DNA from 4 places in the Siphonobacter sp. SORGH_AS_0500 genome. Region 3 is predicted to be linked to each of the others. Evidence: riboswitches for the same ligand, from Rfam matches in the RefSeq annotation. Region 3 holds a riboswitch; each other region holds the start of a gene.
What was found. A riboswitch is a leader RNA that binds a small molecule or an ion and turns the genes downstream of it on or off. The one in region 3 is predicted to bind cobalamin.

Region 1: it holds a riboswitch for cobalamin, as region 3 does, so the genes downstream of both, metE (5-methyltetrahydropteroyltriglutamate--homocysteine S-methyltransferase) here and QE357_RS24610 (TonB-dependent receptor) in region 3, are expected to answer to the same signal.
Region 2: it holds a riboswitch for cobalamin, as region 3 does, so the genes downstream of both, QE357_RS24205 (ABC transporter substrate-binding protein) here and QE357_RS24610 (TonB-dependent receptor) in region 3, are expected to answer to the same signal.
Region 4: it holds a riboswitch for cobalamin, as region 3 does, so the genes downstream of both, QE357_RS15860 (TonB-dependent receptor domain-containing protein) here and QE357_RS24610 (TonB-dependent receptor) in region 3, are expected to answer to the same signal.

What each region holds. Positions count from the first base shown of each region.
Region 1 covers NZ_JAVIYT010000001.1:2,168,829-2,176,407, forward strand. The annotation lists gene QE357_RS09115 (PolC-type DNA polymerase III) at 1-295, shown strand, start outside; gene QE357_RS09120 (carboxypeptidase-like regulatory domain-containing protein) at 771-1,010, opposite strand; gene QE357_RS09125 (trypsin-like serine protease) at 1,007-1,954, opposite strand; gene QE357_RS09130 (phosphoglycerate kinase) at 2,156-3,346, opposite strand; cobalamin riboswitch at 3,628-3,843, shown strand; gene metE (5-methyltetrahydropteroyltriglutamate--homocysteine S-methyltransferase) at 4,151-6,460, shown strand; gene QE357_RS09140 (acyl-CoA thioesterase) at 6,545-6,931, shown strand; gene QE357_RS09145 (cysteine-rich CWC family protein) at 7,033-7,245, shown strand; gene QE357_RS09150 (VRR-NUC domain-containing protein) at 7,481-7,579, shown strand, end outside.
Region 2 covers NZ_JAVIYT010000008.1:224,361-231,939, forward strand. The annotation lists gene QE357_RS24185 (bifunctional adenosylcobinamide kinase/adenosylcobinamide-phosphate guanylyltransferase) at 1-277, opposite strand, end outside; gene QE357_RS24190 (cob(I)yrinic acid a,c-diamide adenosyltransferase) at 274-852, opposite strand; gene QE357_RS24195 (ABC transporter ATP-binding protein) at 824-1,843, opposite strand; gene QE357_RS24200 (iron ABC transporter permease) at 1,840-2,877, opposite strand; gene QE357_RS24205 (ABC transporter substrate-binding protein) at 2,874-4,130, opposite strand; cobalamin riboswitch at 4,116-4,398, opposite strand; gene QE357_RS24210 (AAA family ATPase) at 4,416-4,976, opposite strand; gene QE357_RS24215 (PDDEXK nuclease domain-containing protein) at 5,214-6,215, opposite strand; gene QE357_RS24220 (DUF2911 domain-containing protein) at 6,472-7,311, shown strand.
Region 3 covers NZ_JAVIYT010000008.1:343,366-350,944, forward strand. The annotation lists gene QE357_RS24605 (PepSY domain-containing protein) at 1-1,059, opposite strand, end outside; gene QE357_RS24610 (TonB-dependent receptor) at 1,106-3,472, opposite strand; cobalamin riboswitch at 3,640-3,901, opposite strand; cobalamin riboswitch at 4,011-4,283, shown strand; gene QE357_RS24615 (cytochrome c biogenesis protein CcdA) at 4,377-4,994, shown strand; gene QE357_RS24620 (TonB-dependent receptor) at 5,038-7,179, shown strand; gene QE357_RS24625 (DMT family protein) at 7,395-7,579, shown strand, end outside.
Region 4 covers NZ_JAVIYT010000001.1:3,698,820-3,706,398, forward strand. The annotation lists gene QE357_RS15830 (rhodanese-like domain-containing protein) at 1-89, shown strand, start outside; gene QE357_RS15835 (rhodanese-like domain-containing protein) at 157-456, shown strand; gene QE357_RS15840 (glycoside hydrolase family 130 protein) at 460-1,563, opposite strand; gene cobC (alpha-ribazole phosphatase) at 1,630-2,196, opposite strand; gene QE357_RS15850 (adenosylcobinamide-GDP ribazoletransferase) at 2,181-2,954, opposite strand; gene cobT (nicotinate-nucleotide--dimethylbenzimidazole phosphoribosyltransferase) at 2,944-3,960, opposite strand; gene QE357_RS15860 (TonB-dependent receptor domain-containing protein) at 3,981-5,861, opposite strand; cobalamin riboswitch at 5,975-6,252, opposite strand; gene QE357_RS15865 (gluconate 2-dehydrogenase subunit 3 family protein) at 6,474-7,085, opposite strand; gene QE357_RS15870 (four helix bundle protein) at 7,091-7,573, opposite strand.

The sequences.
Region 1 (7,579 bases), on a different contig from region 3:
GTCGGTAATCAACGATATTAACTTTCTGCGTTTTGCCTATCGGGAGGAAAAGCTGAAATGGCCGTTTTCCAATAAGTTACTGGATTTACATACACTAGGTTACTTTACGTTCGAAGTGCTGAAAGCCAACGGAAAACCCACGCCCAAGTCGCTAAGCTTGAAAGCCATTGCGGGTTATTTTGGGCTGGAACGCGAAGATGCGGAATTTCATAATGCCCTGGAAGACGCTCAGCTAACCACGCAATCGTTCAAGAACGTTTTTGCCCTGGCGAAGAAGTTCAAAATACAGGAGTAATAAAAAAAACGCTCTTTCGGGTTTTGAAAGGGTAGAGACGCGACTTTATCGCGTCTGGGTAAGAGGCGGTTATTGTTGCTGATTGGGATTATAAATCCCTGTCAGATAGCTTTCGAATTACAAATCCGAAAGAGCGAAGGTCTCTTCGTTGGGGAGAATCATGAAGGAAGTTATGGGACTGTCATCCAGAGCGAAGCGAAGAACCTCGGTGGAGGATGTGGCCTTACCTATCATTAGTAACTGCTAGGATTTACTTGCAAAACTGTGTGATAGTGACTGCCGTTTAATCCGAAGTTTTGGTTTTGAAAGGGTAAAGACGCGATTTTATCGCGTCTGGGTAAGAGGCAGTTTTTGTTACCTCTGTATAACTTCCATTTCCCGGCAGACGCGATGAAGTCGCGTCTCTACTTATGAACTGTGAGAACAATAAAAAAACTAGCCCTGAAATAACTCAGGGCTAGTTGGCCTTCCTCCCTTACAAAACAAATGTCTGACTCGTAGCCGGAACGTGTACGGTAAAGCTTTTTTGCTGAACCGTTGTAGTAACGAGTACCTGATAATCTCCGGGTTGATTTAATCCTGAAAGGCTAAACTTCCCGTTCGCATCCGTTAAGGCTGCCACTTCGGCAAACGCTCCCGGCCCTGACTGAATCAGAATGGTCGCGTCCGAAATGGGTTGATTTTGCTGAGTTACCAGCTGTCCTTCAATGGTCATGAACCTAAGGCTTTCCAGTTTTGAATGTTATCATATACCGCCTGCACAATGCGGGTAGCTGAGTTCCCCGAGCTGTGCCCGTTCGTGTGAATGCCTACTGCATATCGACTTTCGCCCACTTTCACCCACACGGGGCAACCGCTTTGTCCGCCCGCCGTATCAATCTGATAAGTAATGACCCGGGCCGAAACCGACGAGGCTTTCTGAGCCATCCACCACAGCTGATTACCTCCTTTGTCGCCGGGGTAACCACCAACGTTTAAAGCATTCGCTTTGAGATAATTATCATCTCGTATCGCAAAACCAAAATACCCAACGGTATCGCCAAGGCGGGCATTGGCAGGAAGGATAATGGCTCCGTAATCGTTATTACGGTTCTTGCTTTGCGTCCAGCCCGTCACACTTCTAAAATCAGTAGCAATAACTGAGCCATAGGGGCGGGAGGCATCATTTAATCCGGCTATTACTTCAATACTTTTCGCCCAGCCTCCATGCTCGTGCATGAATACGCAGTGACCTGCTGTAATGACTGTTCGCGGACCAACCAGATAGCCCGAACCAATCCAGCGGCTACCATCCTGAGCGGTCATTCGTAAAGCCACAATAGCTCGCCAGGGGTAAGTCGTGGTGGCTGTGATTCGTACACGTTCATCCGGGTAAATCACTACTTCCGACAGCAGTTCTTCTTCGGGGTAACTGGCATAATAGGCATCTTTCAGGGGTTCCTGCTGACCTGTCAGGCTACCGGATTCCTCCGTACTAAAGGCAGATTCTTTGAGATTATTGGAGCTGGCGGTTTCATCATCATCCTGAGCTGTGCGACCGGGGAAGTAACCCTCTACTTTTTCGAGTGTATCTTCAGTTACTTGAGGAGCTTCGAGCGTGAGTGTTTCACCCTGAAAAGGGTCATTGGAAAGAATGGAGGTGCCATTTTTAGTAGCCATTTTCTGAAATTGGTTTAGGTTGAACAAGCGTTTACCTGATTAGTAAGGTGTGACAAAGGTTCAGCTAAAATGGATTTCAGGAAATACCACAATTCAGTGATTCCATGTGAATGAATAGAGCTTGCCGCGATTTTTATTAAAGGTGTGAAATAGAAAAAGCCGACCCTTTTTACAGAGTCGGCTTTTTCTAAGCATTTGTTCTTAAGCTTCCAGAGCAGCTACTCCGGGAAGCGTTTTGCCTTCCATGTATTCCAACAGAGCACCACCACCAGTAGAAACGTAGCTTACGCGATCACCGTAACCCGCGTTATTAACCGCAGCGGCAGAATCACCACCACCAATGAGGGAGAAGGCTCCGTTTTCTTCCGTTGCTTTCACTACGGCTTCTGCAATGGCGTTCGTTCCAACGGCGAAGTTCGAGAATTCGAATACGCCCATCGGACCATTCCAGAGGATTGTTTTCGATTGTTCTATAATTTCCGTGAATACGGCAATCGACTGATGTCCAATGTCCAGACCTTCCCAGCCTTCAGGAATCTGACCGGAAGGAACCGTCGTTTTGGAAGCATCATTCGAGAATTTATCGGCCATAACTGTATCCAGAGGCATAACTAGGTTTACACCTTTTTCTTTCGCTTTCTCAATCAGTTCCAGAGCCAGCTCCATTTTGTCATCTTCGTGAATGGAGTTACCAATCTGACCACCCAGAGCTTTCGTGAAGGTATACGTCATACCACCACCTAAGATGAGGTTATCAACTTTATCGAGCAGTTTTTCGATCACCAGAATTTTATCGGAAATCTTAGCACCACCCATAATGGCCGTGTAAGGACGCTCTACGTTATCCAGAATGCGTTGAGCATTATCCAGCTCGGCCTGCATAACATAACCGCTTACTTTATCCGTGAAGAACTGACCGATAACCGCCGTAGAAGCGTGAGCACGGTGAGCCGTTCCAAAGGCATCGTTTACCCAAACGTCACCCAGTTTAGATAATTTTTCGGCGAAAGCTACGTCCCCTTTTTCTTCTTCTTTGTAGAAACGAAGGTTTTCGAGTAACAGAATTTCACCGGGTTGCAGAGATGCTGCCAGGTCAATGGCCTGCTGTCCAATGGCATCATCCGCAAATTTCACGGGACGGTTGAAGATAACAGACAGGGCGTTTACTAAGTGCTTAAGCGAATACTTTTCAGTAGGTCCATCTTTCGGACGGCCCAGGTGAGACATCAGGATAACCGAACCGCCGTCGTTAAGAATTTTTTGAATCGTCGGAATGGTTGCTTTGATACGGGTATCATCGGTGATTTCGTAACGGTCATTCAGGGGAACGTTGAAATCAACGCGGACAAGAGCCTTTTTTCCGGCGAAATTGTACTGGTTCAGCGTCTTCATCAGTAAGAATCAGATGTTTAAATGAGTAATGATTTGACAACTCTTATTATACGTGTTGATGAGTCGGTCGAGAAAGGAACAAAATTATACATTCGGCCAAACTTCCCTAAACTTCCCTTCTTTTTAGCCTTTAAGTGATAATTTAGATTTGATAAGTTATATTTTTGCTTCTTTAGTTTATCTTTTGCCAAGTAAAAAAGCTCTGTTCCTCTTCATCTTTATTATAACGGCAGAACCGGAAAAGGGTTTAATCCTTTATATTTGCCCCGTTCTTTGTAACGCCCGTCAATCGGATGGTTGGTTTCATTAGCAGATCTTCGCTGCTAAAGGAATGAAAAAGGAATCGTGTGAAAATCACGAGCAGACGTGCTACTGTAAGTATCTGTTTCGAACCTCGAAACAAGTGCATCCCAGATTTCCCATTGTTCCCTGAGGAATGAGAAGGGGGGAGTCGCATGATACAAGCCAGGAGACTTGCCAGCCTTCTCAATGGTCATACCTTCACGCATAGGGTCTGATTCACGCATTGATTTTACAAATTTCTGATTACCCAACTCTGCTCACTGCTAGTCCCGAAACTGGCAGGTTTGCGGTTGTGCCTGAATTGTGCTGATTTCGAAACCAACGAAGTCGGGCCGGGAAAGCTATACCCTTATCGCAGAGGCATTAACTCCGTCATTCGCGTGAACGGATGACGGCTCGTACGTTACTAATGCGGAATCAGTGATTCGTAACAATTCACCGTTTTTGGCGGGTTGGGTGTTTCGAAGGCGTTTTGATAAACCCTTTTTAACACAAAAACACATGGTTACTCACAACCTGGGCTACCCCCGCGTGGGCAGCAAACGCGAACTGAAATGGGCCTGCGAACAATTTTGGGCAGGAAAGATTTCGAAAGACGAACTTCTGTGGGCGGGTCGGCAAATTCGCCGACAAAACTGGCAGACGCAATTACAGGCAGGTCTGCAATGGATTCCTTCCAATGACTTTTCCTATTACGATCAGGTGCTGGATACTGCATTAATGGTGGGAGCCGTGCCCGAAAGGTATCAGGCGGTTATTGATGGAAAAAACAATCGGGAACTGGAGATTTACTTCGCCATGGCTCGCGGAATCCAGAAGGCCGAGCTGGACATAAAGGCGATGGAAATGACGAAGTGGTTTGATACCAACTACCATTACATCGTTCCCGAATTTTTGAAAGATCAGCAGTTTAAACGGTATTCCGATAAGGTCATTCACGACTTCGAAGATGCCAAGCAGATGGGTATTCTTACCAAGCCCGTCATTCTGGGGCCGGTTTCATTTCTGTTATTGGGTAAGGAAAAAGAAGAAGGTTTCCACCGAATTGATCTGCTCAATCGGTTATTACCCGTTTATATTGACGTATTACGCGAACTGAGTTACCGGGGGGCAACCTGGATACAGCTTGACGAACCTTGCCTGACGCTCGATTTGTCAGCTAATGAAAAAATCGCTTTTCAGCAGGCGTACCAGGCTATTCAAAAAGCATTACCTCAGGTTCAGCTTCTGGTGGCGACTTACTTCGAAAAACTAGGTGACAATCAGTCTTTGGCCCTGCAATTACCCGTTTCTGCTTTACATATTGACCTGGTGCGTGGATCGGGACAATTAACCTCCATTCTGGCGGATCACGAATTCGTTACTTCCACTAAAATCCTTTCGCTCGGCGTAGTGGATGGGCGTAATGTCTGGAAAAATGATTTCAGCCAGTCGTTGCAATTGCTGAATGAAGCCATTGCCAAGCTAGGCAAAGCCCGTGTCTGGGTGGCTCCGTCCTGTTCGTTATTGCATGCTCCTTACGATCTGGATTTAGAGAAAAACGAAGCGGTACTGACACCGGAAATCAAAAACTGGATGGCATTTGCTAAACAGAAATTGCAGGAAGTAACCACGCTGGGTCAGTTAATCGAAGGCGAAAATCTGGAGCTATTAGCAGAAAATCAGCAGGCCATAGAAAGCCGAAGGACGAGCTCGCTGATTCATAAACCAATTGTAAAATCCCGCGTGCAAGCGGTTCAACCCAGCGATTTCGAACGGAAGCAAGCCTTTACGATTCGTCAGAAAATTCAGGAAGCAAGCCTTCAGTTACCGCTGTTTCCCACCACTACAATTGGCTCTTTCCCCCAAACCGAAGAGGTTCGTCAATGGCGGGCGAAGTACAAAAAAGGCGATGTTACCAAAGCAGAGTATGAGGCTTTTGTGGAGGGAGAGATCGAAAAATCCATTCGTTGGCAGGAAGAAGTCGGGCTTGATGTATTGGTTCACGGTGAATTCGAGCGAAACGACATGGTTGAATATTTTGGCGAACAGCTTTCGGGTTATGTGTTTACTCAATTGGGCTGGGTACAGAGTTACGGAAGCCGTTGCGTAAAACCGCCCATTATTTACGGAGATGTCGAACGACCTGAAGCCATGACGGTTCGCTGGACGACGTTTGCTCAATCCAAAACGGCTCAATTAATGAAAGGCATGCTGACGGGACCAGTAACGATTCTGCAATGGTCGTTTGTGCGGGATGACCAGCCGCGTAGGGATACGGCTTTTCAGATCGCTTTGGCTATTCGGGATGAAGTGCTGGATCTGGAAAAAGCAGGAATCAAAGTCATCCAGATTGACGAACCTGCCATTCGCGAAGGCTTACCCTTACGCAAAGCCGACTGGGGCACTTACCTGACCTGGGCCGTGGATGCGTTCCGACTCAGTGCCGCCGGCGTTACCAATCAAACGCAGATTCATACCCACATGTGCTACTCGGAATTTAATGACATTATCGAGGCTATCGCCCGCATGGATGCCGATGTCATTACCATCGAAACGTCGCGTTCGCAGATGGAGTTACTCGATGCGTTTTCGAACTTCCAGTACCCGAATGAAATCGGACCGGGAGTGTATGACATTCATTCTCCCCGTGTACCCAGCGTGGAAGAAATGGCACATTTGCTGGAAAAAGCACTTCGAACCATTCCAGCTCGTAACTTGTGGGTCAATCCCGATTGCGGACTAAAAACCCGCCATTGGGTCGAAACTGATCAGGCTCTACGCCACATGGTCGCTGCCGCTAAACAATTGCAGCAAACCGTGAAAGCTTAGGAGTTTAGCGTTTTGGGTTTGGCGTTTAGAGTTAATGTTACATTGAACTCTAAACGCTAAACCCAAAACTCAAAACCATTTTCCATGTCACTCGAAGAAAAAATTAAGGCGGCGGAGACCCGCGTGTTTAAGGCCGTTTTCCCGCACACAACCAACCATTACGATACTTTATACGGCGGTATGGCCATGCAATGGATGGACGAAATCGCCTTCATTACTGCGACCCGTTTATCCCGAAAACCCATGGTAACCGTCTCCAGCGACCGCATTGATTTTCGGCAGGCCATTCAGGCGGGGATGCTGGTTGAATTGATTGGGAACGTCGTACACGTGGGGAACACCAGTATGCGAGTGAGCGTGGAGATTTACGTAGAAAGCATGTACGCCGAAGGACGCGAACTAGCCATACACGGCACCTTCACCTTCGTAGCCATAGACGCAAATAAAAAACCAATTCGAATTTTGGAGTAATGTTTAGGGTTTTGAGTTTAGTGTTAGGAAGTTATTTTGATAAGAAAAGAATTTACGTCGCAAGTATTAACTCAAAACCCTAAACTCCTAACTCTAAACATATGAATAAACATGCCCTTGAAGGCTGTCCGCGTTGTGGGCAGTTATTTACCTGCAAACTCAATGCAAGCTTAAAATGCGACTGCAATCAGATCGTATTAACGCCGTCGGAAATGCAATACATCCGCGATATTTCGATCATGGATTATGACAGCGGCTGTTTGTGTCTGAATTGTTTGCAGGAGTTACAGCAGGAGGCGAGGGCATTAGAGTAAGCTTACTAAATAAAGAAACAAAAAAGTAAGGCCCTGGCCCTGCCGCTGCCAGCTTTTTCGCTGGCAGCAACTAGTTGAAATAATGGTAACTCAACCTGTGAGGCCCTATCAAACGTATTGCTACCAGTGAAAAAGCCGGTCGGTTCACGCGGGCCACGATATTCAGAAACTAATAGCAAATCAAACTTTTTCCTGAGAAAAAGACTTATCATAGCTCTAAGCCACGTAGCTATTTATGTCTGAACGTCTGGAACTTCCACCGAAGTATTACCTCGATTACTTTACCTATTTACTCGCCTTTGTGCGTCGGTTTTACCTGGACTTATTAACCGAC
Region 2 (7,579 bases), 120 kb from region 3:
TGTCATGGTCCATGAATAAATTGGTTAACCATAAGGTAACACAATCAATCACCACGACCCGATGAGCCAGGGGCAGTCCGGCAAGATTTTTCTCGGCTTCCAGACTGGTCCATTCAGGACCGCGTTCCTGCTGGTGTCGCTGGACCCGTTCGGCAAATTCCTCATCCCAAATTTTAGCCGTGGCTACGTAAACGGGATTTTCTGACCAAGCCTTAGCCCGCAACTGGGCGTAACGGCTCTTGCCGCTGCGGGCTCCTCCCGAGATATAAAGGATCATTCGGCAGATTTAAAACGTTTGTAAAGGAATAGTTGCCATTTCTCCTCGGCCACTCCCGCCTGATCCATCTCGGCCCGGGCCAGAGTAAAAAACAGATCGGACAAACGATTAATATAGGCTGGAATGGCCTCGTGAACCTCATCCGTTTTAATCAGGGAAACCAGTCGGCGTTCGCCCCGACGCATTTGCGTACGAATCATGTGGCATAGGGCCGACACTTCATTCCCGCCGGGTAACAGAAAGTAATCCGAAGGAGAAGTCATCGCCGCCTCCAGTTCATCAATCCAGTTTTCGCAAAATTCGGCTCCGTCTACGGGCATAGGGTTCTTGTTTTCTTTTTTCGCGTCCGAAGGGCGAGCCAGATGCGACATCATGTCCATCATGTCCTTCTGAATTTTGTGAAGGTTGCTTTGCCAGGCATGTTCATTGCCCAGTTTCACCCGTAACAAACCAATAGTTGAGTTGACTTCATCCAACGTTCCAATGCATTCCATGCGAACATTGTCTTTATCAACCCGGCTGCCGCCAAAGAGTCCCGTCGTGCCTTTATCGCCTTTTTTTGTGTAAATCTTCATTGTCAGTGCGGTATGAATACCGATTGGAAAGTTCCTGTAATAAATCGTGAATAGAAGTAACGAAGGTTTGTTCATCAATAAACCATCCTTCGTCGGTAACTTGAACGGAATGTCTGGCCGATGCCTGAATTTGATACCCTTCGCGTGATAAGGCCCTTCGCGTCCAGAAGTAAGCGGCGGAATTACCCTGTAACTCCAAGGCTGGTCCCGTTGGAGCCGGATACATTTGAAACGTTCCGGTGGTACGGTCAAACGCAAAACCAGAAGCAGCGAACGTTCGCTCGAAGGACCCGTTGAGGACTAAATCTTCGGGAACGCCGTGCTCAAATTCTCCTTTAGCTCCCAAAAGCCATAATTCATCCGCTGCCTGAAGGGCCAGGTCCAGTTCGTGCGTAGAGAGCAAAATAGCTTTCCGGGTTTGTCGGGCCAGTTCGTGTAACAACCGCATCAGTTCCACGCGGCTGGGTAAATCGAGATGAGCCGTGGGTTCATCCAGTAAAATCAAATCCGTGTCCTGAGCCAGAGCACGAGCCAGCATTACTTTTTGACGCTCGCCATCGCTTAACTGAGGTAAGCGTCTGTTTATGAACGACTGAGTGCCCGTTAGTGCCAGAGCCCATTGAACTCGTTCCTGGTCTACTGAAGTTAAGCTTCCGAGCCAGTTGGTATAAGGCGTCCGACCCAGAGCGACCAGTTCACCAACGGTTAAATGACCCGCTTCGACCCGTTCGGTTAAGACCAGACTTAATTTTTTAGCCAGTTCAGTCGGCGGAATATGAGGAAGTCGTTTATCTCCTAGATATACGTCCCCCTCTAAGGCATTTTGTAAGCCCGAAAGGGTTCGCATGAGCGTGGATTTCCCGGCTCCATTGGGCCCGAGTAAACACACGAGTTGCCCTGCCTTGAGCTGAACGGATAAGGGTCCCGCCACCCGATGATTGCCATAACCGATGCTTAAGTGACGGGTATGTAATAACAGGTCTGCACTCATGAGAAAGAAGCTCTGAGGTTATGACGACTAACAATCATCCAAATCACGACCGGAGCCCCAAGCAAAGAAGTAACAACATTGATCGGTAAAACCGACTGGGTGCCGGGTAACTGAGCAATGCTATCGCAAACCAGCATTAAGATACTACCGATTAATCCACTGGCCGGGATGAGAATGCGGTGATTAGAAGTGCCCAGCAACGAGCGAGTTAAGTGTGGTACGGCAATCCCAATAAAGCCGATGGGTCCGCAAAAGGCTGTGATACTTCCCGTCAGAATGCTGGTACTGGCCAGAATGATGGTGCGGGCCCGGCCTACGGTTAAGCCCATACTACGGGCATACGCTTCGCCGAGTAATAAACTATTTAAAGCCTTGGACGAAGCAAAGGCGAGTATTAATCCGAAAATCACCACGGTAGAAAGCACAAGCAGATGATAATCTACCACACCGCCCAGCGAGCCAAACGTCCAGAGCAGGTATTCCTGCAATTGTTCGGGTTGACTGAAATACTGCCAGATGCTAATGATGGAAATCGTGATGGTTCCCACCATCACACCAACAATGAGCAAGACGACATGATCACGTATCCGTCCAGCAATTGACAAGACTAGCAATAACACCATCGCCGAACCCAGCGAGGCCATGAATACAATCAGCCAACTGCCTGAAATCCCTAACTGACGAATGGCATATAAACTCGTTACACTTCCGCTACCTAACATAATAGCTGCCACCCCCAGCCCAGCCCCGGCGGTAATGCCCAGTTCCGAAGGTCCCGCGAGTGGGTTTCGGAATAAGGTTTGCATTTGTAACCCACTTACTGACAGTCCCCAGCCCACCAATACGGCGGTAAGGGCTTTAGGCAAACGAATTTTTTCAATAATGAAAAGCCAGGCCGTTTGTTCAGATTGTTGGGTAAAGAGAATACGGGCCACTTCCCTGGCTGGAATCGATACCGAACCAAGCGTAAGGTTTACTAAGAAACACACCACGCTCAGCAGAATCAGCAGGCTGAATAACAGCGGTCGGGTCATTGCAGTTTTTTGTAGTAATACAGCTCGTAATCGGGTAAAAGCTCCGGGTGCAGAATCTTAATCAGGTCGGATAAAATCAGATGCGGATTAACCGCTCCCGACTCCCAGTAATCATTCGATCCACGAGCATTGGTCCGTTTGCTATAGTTATAGAGTTGACCCGTTTTGAAAGCCTTAAAATCTCCGTAACGGCTATCTTTATCAAGAATGTCTTTCTTCGTATCGCGACCGCTAATGCCGACATTCAACCAGTAATCCGCTTTCAAACCAATGGGATAAACGGCTTCAAAATTGAGAGGTAAGCTTCCCGTTGCCTTGACTTTGTCCCAGTGATAGGTAGTGCCCGCGTCCCGAAAAAACTGAGCCATATAGCTATCTCCGTTCGGAACATACCAGGCATCTTTATAACTCGTACCCGTGATAATGCTGGGCTTGTTTTTTAGGTTTTTAGTCAGGCCCGCCAGGCGTTTGTATTCCTTTTCAACCTCAGCGAATTTCTGATTAACCAATGCTTCTTTATTCAGCAAAGCCGCCATCAGTTTTACCCATTCTGCCCGTCCCAGCGGCGTATTTTCTACCCATTCGGAGTTGATTAACACCGGCACGCCTGCTGCGTTCAGGGTCTGGTACCGATCCATGCGGGCATTAGGTTGCCCTACGGTCATCACCAGATCGGGTTTTAATGCTACCAGAACCTCTTCGTTAAGCGTCTGATCTTTACCGACCTGCGTAATTTTCTTTTCATTAATCCGTTCAATGACTTTGGGTGATGATACGTATTTCAAATCGCCCAGTCCAATTAATACGTCTTCTGCCGAGAGAAAACTCAGCAAACCAATGTGGAGTGAAGACATCCCGACCATGGTTCGGAGGGGAATTTCAATAATCTGCCGATCTGCATACCCTTTGGGCCGGGGCGTACCGCGTTGCAAGAGGATGTAACGAGCGGTATCCGTGGATTTTTCAAAGGGACTGAGAATATCGACTACCTTATAGTTGGGTCGGTATTGAATGCGGAAGCCTCTGGCGTGGCTAAGTTTTACTTTTTCGGGAAAGTAATCCTGTTTAACTGAAATGTCGCCTTGTTCAGAGACGGAAGAAGTAGTACTGCATTGCGTAAAGCCTGCCATGCAGCCCAGGCTAATGAGCAAACCGAAAGCCCACCGGGTCATTGTTTTCCGGCTGGAAAAAATAGAATAATGCATCATGGTTCGTACCAGCTTTTCATCCGAAAGCTGTCGGGGGTTAACCATCAAGGCAGGTCTTCTGACTCATTCCCTCCCAAACTCCTTCCCAAGCTAGGCTCAGTGGATGTGTGTTTGGAAGTTTTGTGTGTAGGGTTTTGAGTTTTGGGTTTTGAGTTAGTCTGGCATTTGGCAGAATCAACACAAAACTCTATACTCAAAACTCATTCAACTCAACTGGAATTTACAGCAGCGGAGACTGTTTCGGGTTTACACCGAATTCCCTTTTAAATACCTTCCTTTATACAGGAGGCATACCTTCATGTATGAATGAAGGGGCAAATCTACGAAGAATTAACGGGCGGGAAAGGCTTCAACGGAAAGAAGTCCTGTCAGAGCAGAGGTGACGAAAGTAACTCGCTCATTTACTGGACCTTTGGATAATTCCAGTAACTCATACCCGCAGGTTTTGTAAACGCTGGCGATGGCCTGATAAAGCTCCTGTGCTTCCTGAAAACTTTGCCAGCGTTCGTCGTCGTTTACGTAAATTTCCAGCCAGGGCGGCGTCATAACTATCTGGTTATGGTACCGATAACGCCGAGCAGCTGTCAGGAAATCTTTGGAGACCGGTAAGCCGCCAACTTTCAGGTAAGCAATGATATCAGGAATGCCGCGATCAAAAAAGGTTAGCTCGGAAGGACTGTTTTCGAAATCCCTAATCATGGCCTCCAGAGCCAGCCGGGCAAAGCCTTCCAGATTTTTCCAGGGAACTAAGTCAGATTGAAGCTCCACTTGCTGGCGAATTAACCGACGGGAAACTTCTGCGGAAGTGGCATACCCCTGTTTCTGCAAAGCGTCAATTAAGGTAGTTTTCCCCGCCCCCGGTCCTCCAGAAATCACAATTCGATGCCTCATTTTTCTAAAACTAAAGGATAGTACATGTCGATAAAATCTTGTGTACCCGTTATTTCAGAGCTATAACCCACATTTAGGGAACAAAGCCATGAACATGTAATATTTTTTTCTCCAGAGCCAGACAGAGCTATTTCACCCTCGCAATCAGGCTGAATTTGCTTCCCGAAAGCAATAGTTAATTGTTCTATTCAAAGGGTTCTTCGTTGGTGCTGGTCTGGGGTAAGCTCGTATTGCTAATCAAATGTTATCCAATTTTTCGATTTCTTTCTTCACTTCTTCCAGCAGTTGCTGCTCGGTAGGTAAATAGAGTTGGTATTTACTGGTAATGATGGTTTTGTTACTTTCAGGCAAAGATATTTTGACCATTGCATCATTTTTATCGGTGCAAAGCAAAATGCCGATGGTGGGGTTTTCAAATTCCTGTTTTTCGTAGCGGTCATAATAATTTACGTACATCTGCAATTGCCCTAAATCCTGGTGCGTGAGTTTTTGAGTCTTTATTTCAATCACTATGAAACATTGCAACAAGCGGTTGTAAAATACCAAATCCACAAAATACTCATCCCCGTCGATATGGATTCTTTTTTGCCGGGCTACAAAAGCAAAGCCATTACCCAGTTCTAAAATAAAATCCTGCAAGTGGGTAATGATAGCCGTTTCCAGGTCTTTTTCGTAATACGATGCTTCTCTTTTAAGCCCTAAAAACTCCAGCACCATTGGGTCTTTAATGATCTCTTTGGCATCGGTGGGTTGTTTTTCATTTCGGGCTACGGCCAAAACGGCCTGTACGTCATTGCTCAACAAAAGTCGCTCAAATAACTGACTGTTGATCTGGCGTTCGAGTTGCCTTGCCGTCCAATTGTTTTTTTCAGCTTCTGCTATATAAAATTCTCTTTTGTCTTGATTATCAATACGAATAAGTAACCTGTAATGAGTCCAACTGAATTGCGAACGCAGTGCGTTCGTAATTGGGAACGTACGGTAAAACTGCCGATTCATCTCTAACTGTCGCACCGAAAATCCGGTCCCAAATTGGGGTTGAAAAGTATCGGATATGGATTTTATCAAAAAGGTCCCGTAAGTAGCCCGGTCTTCGCCCTGCTGCTCTTCCTCAACTATTACTTTTCCAATATGCCAGTACATCAGCACTCGCTCAAAGTCCACACTACGTATGGCTTTTTGCTGGGCATTGGCAATAATGGACTGAATTTGTGATAGGATATTTTTATTCAAATGCATGGGATGGCTTGTTAAAACTTTCGCTTTGGCAATTGGCCAAATTAGTCAAAGTAGCTAAAAAAACAATGGTCGTTTTTATGCAGATTTTATAGGGCATCAATGATTTTCTAGCTTATGGACGAAGAATGAAATAGCACTTTCACCTGCTCCTGGTGATGCTCAAGCATTTTTTTCTGGAAGTTACTGGATGTAATTTGCGGACGAATGAGCTGACGTCGGTTTCATTTCTTGATTGCAAAACATCTTTTAATTCATTATGAAAAAAGTTATTATCTGTCTGGCCAGTGCCTGTTTATTATCAACAGCGGCGATGGCTCAGGATATGAAGTTACCTTCTGCAAGCCCTAAAATCAGCCTGACCCAACAATTTGCTACGTCTAAAATCGAGCTGGAATATTCTCGTCCTTCGATGAGAGGTCGTAAAGTATTCGGTGAAATGATCCCTTACGGTAAAAGCTGGAGAACCGGAGCCAATGCTTTGACGAAAATCACGTTTGGTGAGGACGTTATCTTCGGCGGTCAGAAAGTGGCGGCGGGTGCGTATAGCTTATACACCATTCCCGGAAAAGACAGTTGGACGGTTATTCTGAACAGTGGCCTTCAAAGCAAGGGCGAGCAGTTTTTTGATGCGGCGAAAGACGTAGCAAAAGTTACCGTTAAGCCCGTTGTTTCCAAAGAAAATTACGAAACGTTTACGATTGATTTAAATGACATTACCAGCTCGTCTTTAACGCTGAATATTCGTTGGGAAAATGTAAAAGTCCCCGTGAAGATTGTGGCGGATAACCAGGAGAAAATCATTGTTTACCTGGAAAAGGAACTGAAGGGAAGTAATCCTCCCTACCAGGCCGCAGCGGGTTATTTCAATGAAGTGAATTACAAGCTGGAAGATGCCATCACCTACGCGGACAAAACGCTGGCAGTAAACCCTAACGCCTTCTGGATTCATTCCCTGAAAGCTCAAATCTACTCCAAATTAGGAAAGAAAAAAGAAGCTATTGAATCGGCTCAGAAAGCAGCAACAATGACGAAAGGTACTGATTTTGAGTTTGAATATGCTCATAAATTGGATCAGTTGAAAAAAGGAGCCAAGTAATACTGCTTGCAGCAGAATTGAATACAAATGCAAGGGAGGTTTTCTATCCCATAGAAAGCCTCCCTTGTATTGTTTTTAGTCGGATTTAGTGTGGAAAAGCTCTGCTTTAGGTCTGCTTTTGTCGAGAGCCATTACTTTCAGTATGTATCATCATTTTTTCGTAGAGACGTAATCAAGTCGCGTCTAGCTTTCCATACCATGACTGGTGTCTCACCAACCACGACATAAACAACAACCCCGGAGGGGTTAAACACGGATAACCCCTCCG
Region 3 (7,579 bases):
CGTCTGATTCGCTAACAGAAGTCGGGTATGATGGTCGTCCTGAAAAGCCAGGTAATAGGGCTTACCGTTGAATTGAATCAACTGAATTTCTTTGATCGTTAAATCATTCGACAACTTCTGAAAAGCATGGGCGGGAGTAACCGTGAAGAGTGTAGGGTTAAGCGGGCCGCCCATCCACTGCTCGGTTTCTTTGAGAGAAAGTCGGCTGGAAGGGGCCCAGTTCCAGGGACTCATGGAAAACAATCCGCTCAGAACCCAGGTGAAAGCGAAAAAGCCAAAGATAAATCCGGTATAATGATGCCAGCGAAACCAGCGTTTTTTGTAAGGACTAAAAGCCAGTGAATCAGGATTTTTTCGTGTAAAACGAAGGAACCCCATCCCAATGCCAGCCAGGCACATCATGCAGCCCATTACCGAAATCCAGATGACTACCTGACTCCAGACGGGCCGCTGCCGAATCAAAAAAGTCGGATAGATCCAGTGCGGAATGGGGCCCAGCCAGGCCAGGAAGCGTTGACGAGCCGTAACACTTTGCACGACTTCATTTGAAAAAGGGGAAACGTAGATATACGCACCGTCGTTCATTTTCAGTCGATACACTTCAGGCAGATAGCCCTGGTAGCGGTGGGCAGCCATCCACTGGTCAATTTGGGTTAGCTTTTCGACTTGCCTGACTTCCGCTTTTGTCCAGTTTTGGGCTAATTTACGGGCTAAGGCTTCATTCCCGTAGGGTAGAACGGTAGCGGAATCAGCGTAAAGACTCAGGTGACGGTTTTGTAAAGTAATGATCCGGTAGACCGGACGATTCAATACCATGCCCAGACGGATAGATTTGATAGAATCACTGAGCCCTGTTTTATCAAGAACTTCTGCTGGAGTAAGCAGACAGGTACTCCAATCTATCTTGGCCGTTTGCTGAAACTTCTGATGGGATTTTAGGGTGGGATACGACACGTACATCATCATGATTCCCGACAGAAACCAGATGAGAAAAATCAGGCTTAGGGCAAACCCGAGATACCGATGAATCAGCCGTACCGCTTTAGTAAATCTTTTCACAGAACATGGTAAAAACCGCTGATTTTCAGACCAGCGGCTTAAGAGTTTAGAGTTGATAACTAATCGTGAGTAGGTAATGTCGGGTAGCTCCGGGATAAAACTGCCGGGTTAGAATTACGTTTGTAAAGTAACGTTCGTTGAACAGGTTATTCACATTGGCCCGAATATCTACCCGGCTCATCTGGTAACCCAGGGCCGCATCAACCGTTTTGTAAGCGGGTAATTGGTACGTATTGGCAGCGTTCGCGAAGGCCTTGCTCTGGAAGTTAAAGCCTGCTCCGGCATTTAAGCCTTTCAAAGTCGTTTGCTGAATGGTGTAATTAATCCAGGCATTCACCAAGTGTTTGGGAGCGAGAATAGCCGCGTTTCCGGCAACGGGATTTACCTCGGCACTGGCAAAAGGTAAATATTGAGCCTGCGTGAAGGTATAACCTGCCGTAAGATCAAGTCCGGCGACTGGATTACCCTGAGCTTCTATTTCAACCCCTTTCGATTCTGCCGAACCTATGCGTTTGAAGATACCACCGGACAAACTTTCCACCTGATTATCTTTCCGCATGTAGTAAATGGAGGCATTGGCCGAAAACCTGGAAGATAATTCCAGTCGGGAACCCACTTCCGCCTGATAACCCGTTTCGGGATCGAAGGTCTCGCCGTTGGGAGCCACGCGACGGGAAGGCTTGAAGTAAGTTGAATAAGAAGCGTATACCGATAATGGTTCAATGGGTTGATACACCAGCCCTAGTCGATACGTCAGGGCATTACGGGCAATGGTTGAGGTGGCCCCGTAAGAGGTGACGTGACGTTCCCGATCCACCTGATCGGTATAATAATCTCCTTTGAAGAGGTCGTAACGTAATCCGACTAAGGCTTTGATTTTCTCGGAAAAACGGATGAAATCCTGTAGATAAATGCCGTGAACCGTTTCTATCGTAGCCCGGTAGTAAGTATCATAATAGTTGAGGTAGCCTTGGTTTTCGATAGGGTTGACAACTGGAATTTTAGCAAACTTGCCGGGCCCATCAATTGTACCGTTGTACGTTTTTCGGTCCAGATAGTTCAGCGAATAGCCCAACAATACTTTCTGCGAAATTTTGCCTGTATTCCAGTCATAGGTTAACTCCAACTGGTTTTGGAGGGGTTTGGTCAGGTGATTGAAGTAATAGGGGAACGAGCGGGTAATGGAATCGAGTCGGGAATTGAGGCTTAACTCTTCCGTTGAGAAATAGTCAATGTTATCATCCGAATACGAAAGTTGATTCGAGAGTTTCAGGTGAGGCGTTAACTCCCGCACGTAACGAAGCTGGAAATCCGTCCGTGTGTGTTTTAGAAAATCAGCAGGATCATTATAGCGAGTCGTGATATCCATGCCGGGTACCAGAGCCCCACCTGCCAGTACTGGAATGCCTGAATCGGTTCGGTAAACATCCTTGTTGGCTCCCACGGCAAGATAAAAGTAATCTTTGCTGGTGGGCGTGTATTCCAAAGCTACGTACGCATTATTGGTAGCCACACCCGCCTGCCGAAATCCGTCGGTATTAGACACGCCAAAATCCATGCGGTAACGAAGTTGGGTGTTGATGGAACCACCTGCTCCGGCCCGCATGCGGCGGGTATTAAAGCTCCCGTAGCTGGTCGAAAAATTGGCTCTGAAATCAGCCGTGGGTTGTTTACGAACGATGTTAATGATACCCCCTAAAGCCGAGTGCCCAAAAAGCACCGAAGCAGGGCCTTTTAAAACTTCGATCCGTTCCACATTGGCGAGGTTGGTGTTGGGTGCACTGGTGGAGATGTTATGCCGCTCATCGCGAACACCATCCACCAATAACACAAAGTTGCTGAAACCCCGAATGGTAAAGTGTTGAAAACCACCGTAGGTATTATTGGAACGCACACCCGTGGTATTTTTCATGGCATCGCCCAGATCGTCAATGCCGCGTTGTTCGATGGTTTTGACCGTAACTGAGCTGACTGACAAAGGCAAATCACGAATGGGAACGTCGATTTTGTTAAGGGCTGAAAACGAACGGTTTCGCTGACTGGTAATGGTTACTAACGAGAGCTCGTGCGTTTTTTGATTGAGCTGATAACGTAGTGGCAGACGTTCGCCGGCTTTCACCGTTACCTGAGTTTGATGTGCTTCATAACCTACCCCGCTGACGGTTAACGTATAAGTACCGGTAGGAATGTTTAGTAGCTGAAAACTACCCTCGGCATCCGTGGTAACGCCAAAAGTAGTGGCCTCCAGGCGAATGGAAATGCCGGGTAAGGGTTCTTGATTCTCGGTTTCAACGCGGCCTTCGAGTGAACCGTTTTTTTGTTGAGCGTAACTCTTTAGCCAGACGCTAAGGATAAATGCCAGGGTAGATAAAATGATTTTACTACTCAATCGTGAAGTAGAAGTGGGGAGCATAACTTTTAACAAAAAAGGTTAAAAGCTCTCGGCTTACCTTCCAGTCAATCAGGAACCAGGGAAACAGAAGAAGTCAGTAGAGTTTACGTATAGACGCGACGGTGCATGCACGGCTGTGCCTACCATCCATAAACTCCCCTTTGACGACGCTCTAACCCGTGAAAGCATGATCAGCTAAGAATAAAGGCAGGTCTCCTGACTCGTCCCCTCCCAAACGCCTTCCCATATCCTAACGACACAGTGGCTTTATTGTCAAGGAGTTTACTCAGTTGTCCGTTTTTAGTTTGCCGTTTTCAGTTAATGACCACTGAAAACAGAAAATTGAAAACAGAAAACGGAGCGGAACTTACAGTTGCACGACAGTTCGTGATTTGCACACGATTCCCTATTAATCTGCAGTTAAGCAGAACCTTTTTCCGTGGAAAAATGAAGTAAAGAACTTGAATGAAGGAACAAAAGTAGGGTATAATTCAGCCGTTTATGGACTTACGTTCAATAATAAATTTTCCAGGTGAGGTCTGAACGTTAAAAATAATCGTACTTTCGCGGCTCAATTGGTGCCTTTTCTGCCCGTCAGAAGAAGCTTAAAAGGGAATCCGGTGCAATCCCGGAGCAGTACCCGCTGCTGTAATTTCTACTTAGTTTACAGTTTGCCGTTTACGGTTTTCAATTAGTTTACTACTAACTGAAAACGGCAAACTAAAAACGGACAACTAAGTAAACTCTAAACATTAATGCCACTCCAGCGTGCTGGGGGAAGGCGTTTGGAGTGGAAAGAGCCAGAAGACCTGCCTGTTAAACATACCATTCATGCTTTCGGGAAGAAAGGCAGGAGGCTTCACATGCTTAGGAGGTGTTTCCACCTCTGTCCTGTTTCCCGTGTATACACTCAAAAGGGAAACAAATGATCAATCCTTTATTACTCGATTCGCTGGTGTTGGGCATACAACATTCCTTTGAACCCGATCATATGGCTGCCGTTTCCGTGTTGGCCAGTGAAAGAAAAAAAGGCCAGCTTTGGCGAGTCATCTGGCGGTCTTCGCACTGGGCTTTAGGGCATTCCTTTACGCTGATTCTCTTTGCCTGCCTGATTCTGCTGCTGAAATCCCAGATCTCGGAAGAGGTGGCTTCCTACGTGGAGTTTCTGGTGGGCCCTTTAATGATCTGGCTGGGGGTAGTAGCCATCCGGCGAAATTTTGTTCCGGCACCCATTCAAACGCCGGAAGAGGCCAAAATCAGCCGTTCCTTCGGAGTAGGCATGATCCACGGATTGGCCGGAACGGGAGGAGCCTGTACCGTAGCCTTGACCCTGGCGGCCAAAGATGCCAGCACCGCCGTTTGGATTATTATTCTGCAAAGCCTCGGCATTATCGTAGCGATGACTTTGTACGGTTGCATTCTGGCTTTTTCGCTGAAGCAGGTCGTGCAGCGGGCCGAAAAAGCCCTGGTAATCATCAATTATGCCGTAGGTATTTTCTCCATCCTCATTGGATTCGTAACCCTTTACGAATCTTTTCAGTAATCCTTAGCACTTTTTTCCCCTTTTTCATTTTATATATTTTTACATGCGTTTTACGCCTTATTCGCTGGGACTGGCTCTGCTGGCTCACCAGGCTTTAGCTCAAACTCCGGCTGATTCCAGCCGCAATCTTAATCCGGTGGTGGTAACGGCTACCCGTTCCGAAACCCGACTGGATCGCATTCCCCAAACGTTAAAACTGATTAATCGGGCGGATCTGGACTTAACCCCTGCAAACGATCTGACTGACCTAGTTAAAAAAACGGCGGGCGTACAGGTAATTCAGTATCCGAATCTTTCCTCGGGGGTGGGAATCCGTGGGTTCCGTCCGCAGTTTTCGGGTTTGAATCAGCGGACGTTATTACTCATTGACGGTCGTCCGGCGGGAGCGACGAATCTTTCCACGATTCAGTTATCGGCCATCGACCACATTGAAGTTCTGAAAGGTCCTGCTTCGGCTTTGTACGGTTCACAGGCCATGGGAGGGGTGATTAACGTGATTACCCGTCGTTCGAAAGGAACGCCTACCGGAAACGCTTTTGCCGAATATGGTAGTTTTCAAACGCTTCAGGCTGGCTTTTCTTCGGGGGGTAACCTGACCAGCAAACTCGATTACGATTTATCCTTCGCTTATTTTGAACGGGGAAAAGATTACAAAATCGGGAAAGACAACTGGCTACGAAATGCGTTCGGTTTTAAAAACGCCGTGAAGTATTACGCCAAGGGTACGAGTGAAGAAGTAGATGATCGTCGTGACGATGGTCAGACGCGGCCTTACACCCAATTACAGTATTACTCAGGAGCGTTGCGATTAGGATACCAGATTGCGGAAAACTGGCGGGTAGACGTTCGCGGCGAAAGATTCCAGGCTCGCAATGTTCAATCCCCCGGTGACATTGCTTACGGAATTACGGAAGCCAGTAGTAAGGATGTCGAGCGGGCTTCGCTGGAAGCTTCCTTAACCGGACAAATCGGTGCTCACCAGCCTAGTCTGAAGGTGTTTACTGCCGATGAGGCGAATAATAACTATACCCTGAATGCTTCCGGTAAACCCGTCATCCCTTACCGCTCGAATCGCACGGCAAATGCCTGGTCGGGTTTACAGGTGAAAGATGTGTGGAAGTTAGGACAGCATTCGCTGGTGCTGGGTTATGATTATACCAATGCCTCGACGCAGGGTCGCCGCTGGAGTGATGCCACAACCGAGCGTGCTCCCACGCAGCCCGATTATGCTCTGATTTCTTCGGCTTTTTACGCCCAGGCAACGCTGAACGTTGATAAACTAACGATCCAACCCGGCCTGCGTTGGGATCAGATTACTTTTGATGTCAAGCAAACCCCTTTATTAACGTCGTACCGGGCGGGGAAGAAAACCAATCCCTTCCTGAGTCCTAACCTGGGGGTGACCTATCAGTTGCCTCAGCATTTAAGAATCAAAGCGACTGTAGGGCGTGCCTTTGTAACCCCCGATGCTTACAATGTAGCGGGGTATTCCGAAGCCCGAACCACCGCCGGGAAAATTGCCGTAACCAGCGGAAACCCTGACTTAGCGAATGAAAGTAGCTGGAGCTGGGATGTGGGGGTGGACTACCAGCATCAGGGTTTCTACGCTAATGCAACGTATTTCTCTACCCAGGTGAAAAACCGCATTGCCCGCGTCGTACGGACGGTAAATGAGCCGTTTGGCAATGGGGATGTGATTGTTTCGAGAACTACGTTTATTAATGCCGCCGATTCGGATATAAACGGTCTGGAAGCGGAGGCGGGTTATGACTTTGGTTATAATCAGAAACACGCCCTTCGTCTTTTTGGTAACCTGACAACGATGTTCAAAGCTCAGGAGGTAATTGTCGGAACGGATGAATCCCGGACGGAACGGATGATTGCCAATGTGGCGAAAACCAATGTCAATTACGGACTAGAATTTGATAACCGTAAAAACCTGCGTCTGCGATTAACGGGCCGTTACGTCGGTACCCGCCGCGATATTGATTATACAGATGCCTTGAATCCGGAAATTGAGTATACGCCATTCATGGTGGTTGATCTGGTGGCTGCGTATACGCTTGAGAAAAAGCACACGCTGACTTTGTTACTCAATAACCTAACGGACGAAAACTACTACGAAAAACGCGGTTATAACATGCCCGGTCGGAGTGTTTCGTTACGGTATGCCCTTCAGTTTTAAAGTACTGCTTGTTTTGAGTATGAAAAGGCCTTTCCCATTGGGGAAGGCCTTTTGTCTTAGTAATAAACGTTTGGTAAGGATGTTAATGGTTTGATAGTTAGCTGGTTAGTAGTGATAACGTAGAAATGGCGAGCTTAAAAATGAATTAAAATACGCATTTCCGCTGGCGGATGGCTGAGAAAAAGAGTTCAGTATACAAACTCAAAACTTGAACCATGAAAGGATTAGCTTGTATTGCTCTATTAACCATTTCAAATGCCTTTATGACGCTGGCCTGGTACGGACATTTGCAGGTAAAGCAATGGCCCCAACTGGCGAAACTATCTTTATTCGGCATCATTGCCCTGAGCTGGGGCTTAGCCTTCTTCGAATACGTATTTCAGGTGCCAGCCAACCGTAT
Region 4 (7,579 bases), on a different contig from region 3:
CTCAGCAGTTTCTCGAAAGCCAGGGTTTCACGAACGTTCGTAACGTTTTAGGGGGAATCTTAGCTTATAATGAGCTGGAATCTAAATAATTATGATTAATAATTTGATACCTCTTTAGACGACTCTAGAGAGGTATTTTTCTTTACGCACATAAGGATGGAACCTATCAATGCCTCTACCTTGAAAAGCCGGCTTCAGGCAGGCGATCCCCTTCAGATTCTGGACATTCGCACGCCTTACGAACGGGAGAATTTTTCCATCGGCGGTCTACACATTCCGCTGGATGAGTTACTCTTACGCGTGCATGATATTCCCGATTCCTGGAAGAATGAAGAAATCGTAGTGGTTTGCGGAACGGGGCTACAAAGTGCCATCGCCGCTCGAGTATTAGCCAAACAGGGTTTTACGAATATCCATAACCTGGAAGGGGGCTTACAGGCGTATGCCGTTGTGTAAGGGTTAATGAACGGCTACTGCAATTTTCGAGTCAGCCGTCCCATAGTATAAAAACCACTTCTTTTTGAAGTATACCAATCCTTCCAGAAACACGACGTTATTTACCTGCCCAGTTAACTCGTAAGGTTTATCAGGAACGAAAAAGGGTTCGTCCGTTCGGGCCAGAATCTGCGTCGGATCCTGTCCGTTCATTAAGATCTGACCTGCCTTATATACCAATGCATTTTTCTTTTCAGGCATGGGTCGGGCGGCGTTGTAGATCAGGAGAATGCCCTTGTCAGTTATTAACCCATAAGGACCGGGTTCTACTAACTGACCATCAAACTTATCAGGACGGGGCCGTACAATGGGCTTCAACGTTCCATCCGCTTCGGTTAGAGGTTCCCAGTGAATCAGATCATCGGATTGAGCCAGAAACAGGTTGGTGTCGCCAAAGTACATCCAAAACTTTCCATTTATTTTTTCGGCAATCACCTGATCTCCTTTTTGCCGGGCGACAATGGCTCCCGATTTTGACCATGTGTTCAGGTGCTTTCCTTCGCCCAGAACCGGGCCGTGTTTAGTCCAGTTTCGCAAATCTTTGGACGTAGCCAGCATCATCCGGGCTGTTTTACCATCGTAAGCCGTGTAGGTCATTATATAACCACCCTGCGGGCTTTCAACAATGCGGGGGTCTTCCGTACCGCCTTCCCATTCGTATTTTTTCTGAGCGTCATTGCTGGGATAAAAAATGGGGTGTTTTTCTTTTTTAAAGTGTAACCCATCTTCACTAATGGCTAATCCCAGTCGTGAAACCCCGGCATATTTCCCCAGTTTATCCTCAGCCCGATAGATCAAATGCACTTTTCCGTCCCGCACGACTGCCGCCGGATTAAACACGTCTTTTTCTTCCCACTTCACTTCTTTCTTCCAGATGGGATCAAAGAACGTTTCATTGGGCGTTGGAACCAGCACCGGATTGAGACTATCAACTTTTTCGAAGGGCAGTAAGGCCCAGTCCGAAACGGTTAATGAATCGGTAGCAGTTGATTCTGTTTTTTGAGTAGCATTTCGACAGGCTCCGAGTGAAATCCCAACGAATAAAATAAGATACAGACGTTTATTCATAGTTGTAGTAGGTAATAATTATGTCTGCAATAACACTAATAAACACAATTATCTACTACATAAATGCTATAAAATTCGTCCTACCCATTGGTCAAGAGCAGGATTCGGGTGTAGGATAAACTGGTCAACCTGACCGTAATCAACCTTAATTTTGAAAATATTCGGCAGTGGAACGCCAATCAGATTGGCCCAGATGCAGCGTAATACCCCCGCATGCGTAACGATTGCTACGCGTTCGTAAGATTGTTGGCGTAATTCTTCCAGAAAGGCCTGAACCCGGTTACAGACCATTTCCAGGCTTTCTCCTCCGGGCGGTTGAACCCGAACAAAATCATTCATCCAGTCGGTTACTTCCTTTCCCTGTAAATCATTCCATAACTGCCCTTCCCAATCGCCGAAATTGATTTCCATTAATCGCTTCTCTTCAAGTAATAAAGAACCGGGAATCTGCTCAGCGAGTGTTAGACAACGCTTTAACGGACTAGTATAAACGACATCAAATGGCTTTGTGAACTGCCTGGTAATCTGCTGAATTTCCTGATAATAATTTTCTGATAAATCCACCTCCCGTTGACCGTAACACATTCCTTTGGTATTATGCACGGAAGTGTGCCGCATTACAAACAAATCCATATGGCGTATATACCCAGATAAAAAACTACTTCGCTAACCTGCTGAATCGCCCCGAGGCAATCGCCCGTGTAACCGCCAATCCATTTCTTAAAAAACCAGCTCAGCATTACTTTCGAGCCATAAGCCCCTAAAACAGCCAGAGCAAGCCAATAACTAGGCAGTAAAAAGAAGGTTAGGCCCGTAAATAAAACGCCTGGGATCAAGCCCTTCCAGCCTATACGACTCGATGTTGCGGCCCCTGATTTACTACTGGCTTCATCACGAACGTATTCGTGCGTTTCAGCGGCTATAGAGGCTATTAATCGGCTACTAATTTGCCCACAAAAGATGGTACTCCAGATGAGAGGCTCGGAAAGGGTAGCAATTTCTACCAGGATCAGGTATTTGAGACTCAATAACAGCCCAATACCCACGACACCGAATGTCCCCACCCGGCTGTCTTTCATGATTTGGAGAATCTGCTCTTTACTCCAGCCGCCGCCAAAGCCATCGCACACGTCAGCAAAGCCATCTTCATGGAAAGCTCCGGTCGTTAGTACACCCGCACCCATGCTTAAGAGAAGGCTGATGTTTTTGGGAAAGATAAGCGTACTACTGAAATAAACGGCGAGCATAATGGCTCCAACGATTCCCCCAATCATTGGAAAATATTTACGAGACTGCCGCATTTGTTCGGGTCCATGCCCCACCCAGGCGGGGCATGGAATCCGGGTATAAAAAAGTACCGCCGTTAATAGGATTCGTAACTCATGTATCATTCTTGTGCGAAGAAATGCCTGCTTCGTTAAAGGTGGACATCTGATTCAGGAAAGCTACTGCACTTTTCAATAAAGGATATGCCAACGCACAGCCCGTGCCTTCTCCCAACCGTAAGTTCATACGAAGAAGCGGCTTCGCTCGCAAAAAATCAAGCAGAAGGCGATGTCCCTGTTCAGCCGACTGATGACAATAAATCGCATTTTCCAGTACATCAGGCTGCATCTGGCTGGCAATCAGCAGAGCAACGGTAGAAATAAATCCGTCGACTAAGATTATCATTTTTCTCGAACGGGCCGCCCGAATGGCTCCCACCATTTGAGCAATTTCAAACCCACCGTACGTTTGAAGCATTTGGTAAGGGTCACTGCAACTCCCATTTACCCGGATGGCTTCCTTCAGAACCGTTACTTTTCGTTGTAATTGTTCGGGATTAACGCCAGTCCCTTTCCCTACGCAACTTTCAATGGGAAGGCCAGTAGCCATGCTCATCAATACACTCGATGAAGACGTATTACCGATTCCCATTTCCCCAAAACCAATCACATTGGAGCCTTTATCGTGCAGTTCATTCACAATCATGGCTCCTTTCTCCAGACAAAACCGAAGCTGTTCTGAACTCATCGCTGGCCCTTTCAAGTAACTATTTGTACCGTAACCAGCTTTGGCGTGAATCAATTGTGTTTCTTCTGAGAATTCGGCATTCACACCCGCATCAACCACGTATAACTCCAGCTCATTCTGGCGGCAGAATACGTTAATAGCGGCTCCACCCGCCAGAAAATTGAGCACCATCTGATAAGTTACTTCTGCGGGATACGCACTTACCCCTTCCTGAGCAATGCCGTGATCTGCCGCGAAGACTACCAGGGCGGCTTTTCGTAACTCTGGCGTTTCGGTTTGCTGTATACAGGCCATGCGGAATGCCAGAGTTTCCAACTGGCCTAAAGCTCCTAAAGGCTTGGTTTTATGGTCAATTTTATATTGTACTCTTTCTTCGAAGGACATAGGATCGATTATCTAATCTGCTAAAAATCAAACTTTAAGCCTATGTTGAAATTACGCCGACGGGTGTTATACCCGTAAACCTCAAAATACTGCTTATCCGTAAGGTTACGAACGTCACCGTATAGTTTGACGAAAGCATTGAACTGATATTCGGCATAAGCGTCAAGCGTCGTGTATGCATTAAGATTCACAATGCCTAGACCATATACTTTATCTTGACGATTACCCACACTCCGCATTGACAAAGAACTAAAAAAGTGTTTCGTGAACTGATAACCAATGGTTGTATTTCCCATGCACTTCGGAATTCGGAAGAGATTAAATGAGCTGGAGTCTCGACCATTAACCGTTTGAGTCACCCGACCCGTTACATACGTTAAATTACCCGAAACCACTAAATTTTTAAAGCGACTCGATACTTCAAATTCCAGCCCATGATCATTCTGACGACTATAATTCACGTACTTACCGTAAGGTTCAACGCTTAATGACTGAAAAGCAATCACGTCTTTAATAGCCCGATCGAAATAAAGAGCTCGTATAAATGATCGTTTATCCGTAGCAAATAACTGAACACCAGCCTCCAGCGAACGACTCATTTCGGGCTTCAAATCTTTGTTACCATACGGCGAATACAACTGATACAAGCTTGGGGCCCGGAATCCACTGGAAAGGTTAGCAAAGAATTTTACCTGATTGCTTAAAAGATAAGAAGGATTGATGGAATAAGTTGCGTTACTACCGTATAGGGAATGATGGTTATAGCGTCCGCCCAGTTCCAGAGCAAAGCTGGAATCGGTTCGAATCAAAGCCGTGGCATACGCACTGAATAAAGTTGTTTTCGCTAGATTTTTCTCTAAAGGTGGAGCATAAGGATTGGTTTGAGCTGTATTCTGAGTCCGCAGATCAACCCCGGTAACGAGAGTTAACCAGCTAGTAGTCCGCCAGCTATTATAGATTTCTGCAAAATGACTATTTCCCTCAAACGTGGACTTGTCCTGAACAGAATTACGTTGGAAAGCCGAGAACGCATAATTTGCCGTCAGTTTTCCAGAAGCATAACTATAATCTATCCCTGTTCCGGCCAGTTTGAAGGTGTTACGGTAATTATAGCTGGGATCATCGGTTAGGGCTCCGGCGTCAATTTCATTTTTATACCCCGAATACAGGCCCCGTACCTTCCAGATTAGATTGGGAGAAAGATTAATACCGCCGTTTAAGAGAACGTTATCCTGCCAGAAACCATCGTTATCAAAGTTCTGATTTCCTTTCGCATCATATGCCGCCGAAAATCCATCGGAACGCAATCGGGTATATTGAGCATTGAAGTAACCTACTTTTGAAGCTCCATTCACACCGACGGTTCCCCGGAAAGTACCATAACTTCCGGCCTGAACGGTGGCATGGCCTCCGATGGGTCGATACCCTTCTTTTTTAGTAAAAATGTTAATTACCCCAGCTACCGCATCCGAACCGTACAGGGTAGACTGAGCTCCCCGAATGATCTCAATTCGTTCGCATTCCCCAACCGAAAGCAGATTGAGATCAAACGTGTTATTAATCTGAGAGGGATCATAGATGGGTAAGCCATCGAGTAAAATCAGGGTGTTTCCTCCACCGGCTCCGCGTAATGAGACGGTCTGATTGGTTCCCAGCGGCCCCTGAGCCCCAACGATCATAACCCCGGCCTGACGGGTTAATAACTCGCCAAGCGATTGAGTAGCGTATTTTTGTAAAGTTGAATCGGTAAGAACGGTAACTACTTTACCCGTTTGGGATAATTTTTGTCCGGTACGATTGGCGGTGATGGTTACTTCTTCCAGTTGGGTATCCGGTTTTTGAGCCCAGACCTGCAAAGTTGTAATCAGGAGAAGAAAGGTAATTCTGGTAAATGTGTTCATGACTCCACTAATGATTAAGTAAGGAGTCTTTCGTAGAAAAGTGAATAGAAATCCGGCTGGGTGTTACCATCCAGTGCGTTGAAATTCATTCACGGCTTTTCACCCGAAAGCTCGAAAAGTATACCATTTCAGGCAGGTCTTCTGGCTCGTTTCATCTCAACCCCCACCTTCCCATACGTGTGTACAGTGGCTTTTGGAAGTTGTGTTTGAGTTTGGAGTTTAGTGTTTTGAGTTATGAAGGCTGTCAACTTTACAATCTTAACCCTAAACTCAAAACTTACCACTCTAAACTCATTAAAACTTACAGCTACGGGGATAGCCCCGGATTTACACCGGTGTTCCCTTTTCATTCAACAGAGTTTCTGCTGAAACCTAAAACGTGGGCAAAAGTATAAAAAATACTTAATGCTGACCCGGTCTTTTACCGAATCAGCATTAAGTATACCTTTCGTTCTACTACGTTTGAGAAGGTTAGCAGTAGTTTGAGAGATTTAATTTAGTTAGAAGAAGTTAGAATTAGGTGTGAGGAGTTTGATGAAAACCTCTCATTTATCTTACTTTCTCAAACTAAATCAAACTTCTCACACCTAATTCTAACCTTCTCAAACCCCATTACTCATAACTCAGGCCGTATTGCTTCAGTACCTCTTCGGGCACTCCTTCCCAGTTGTTGGGAGTATTTCCTACGTAACCCAAATCGTTGAAGCCTATGCGGGTGGTATAAAAACCGGTTAAGGTCATGTCCCGCATTTTGTTAAAGAACGCAACGCCTTGGGAGAACTGAGGTTTCGCTTGTTCAGGATAGGCAATGTCATCCACGATTTCTATCTGCTGAGCTTTTGTAAGCTCCACAAATTTCTTGCTGAAGCGTTTTCGGCTTTCATTATCTAACCAGGCCAGCCCTCCACGAAGAGGAATCTGGTGTACGGGTTGATCTTTCACCATAAATTCAATGAAAGCCGGTACACCCGCTTGCGAGGCACTGCCCGACTTCTCGTCCGCCGGAAGAATAATGTCGCACAAAACGGTGAGGGTTTTCATTTCCTGAGGTGTAAAGAACTTATCAGCCATGAGTTTGGCATCCCGGATGGCTTCCGATTTCTGCCGTCCGCCGGGCACCACCAGCGGTTTTTCGGGCGGAGCCGCTATCAGATCCGTAGAAGGAACCGTAGCCATGCCCAACGACCCCAAGGCAATCGACTTAAGTGTATCGCGACGTTTCATTTTGTTCAGTTTTCAGTTAACTGTTTTCTGTTTACAGTTGATTCGAACCAATTTTCGTAATTTATCTCAGGCTCCTTTACTTCGCTTTTCTCAGAAACTTGCTTATACTTACTTCCTTTAATCTGTGTTCTGGATAGGTAGGAAATAAATCCAGCAATCATTTTTCCCAGCTCATCGGCTTCTTCATAAGTCTTTTCAAAAGCTTGTAATGAAAGATATTTACGATCCAGAGCTCTGTATAGCTGTGATTTTACTTCCGTTAATGAGCCCTTAGCAATACCCAGAAATTGAATAAATTCACCTCGACTTCCTCTTCCAAAACCTTCTGCAATATTATCCATTACAGAATCTGCCGACCGTCTGATTTGCCTGCGATGGTCATAGTCTGCATAAAACTCCCCACTCCCAGTTAATTCAAAAATAGACAGAGAATACAAGCGAGCTTTTTGCCAAATTTTCAAATCCTCAAAACGTTGAATGGTAGCCATCACTGA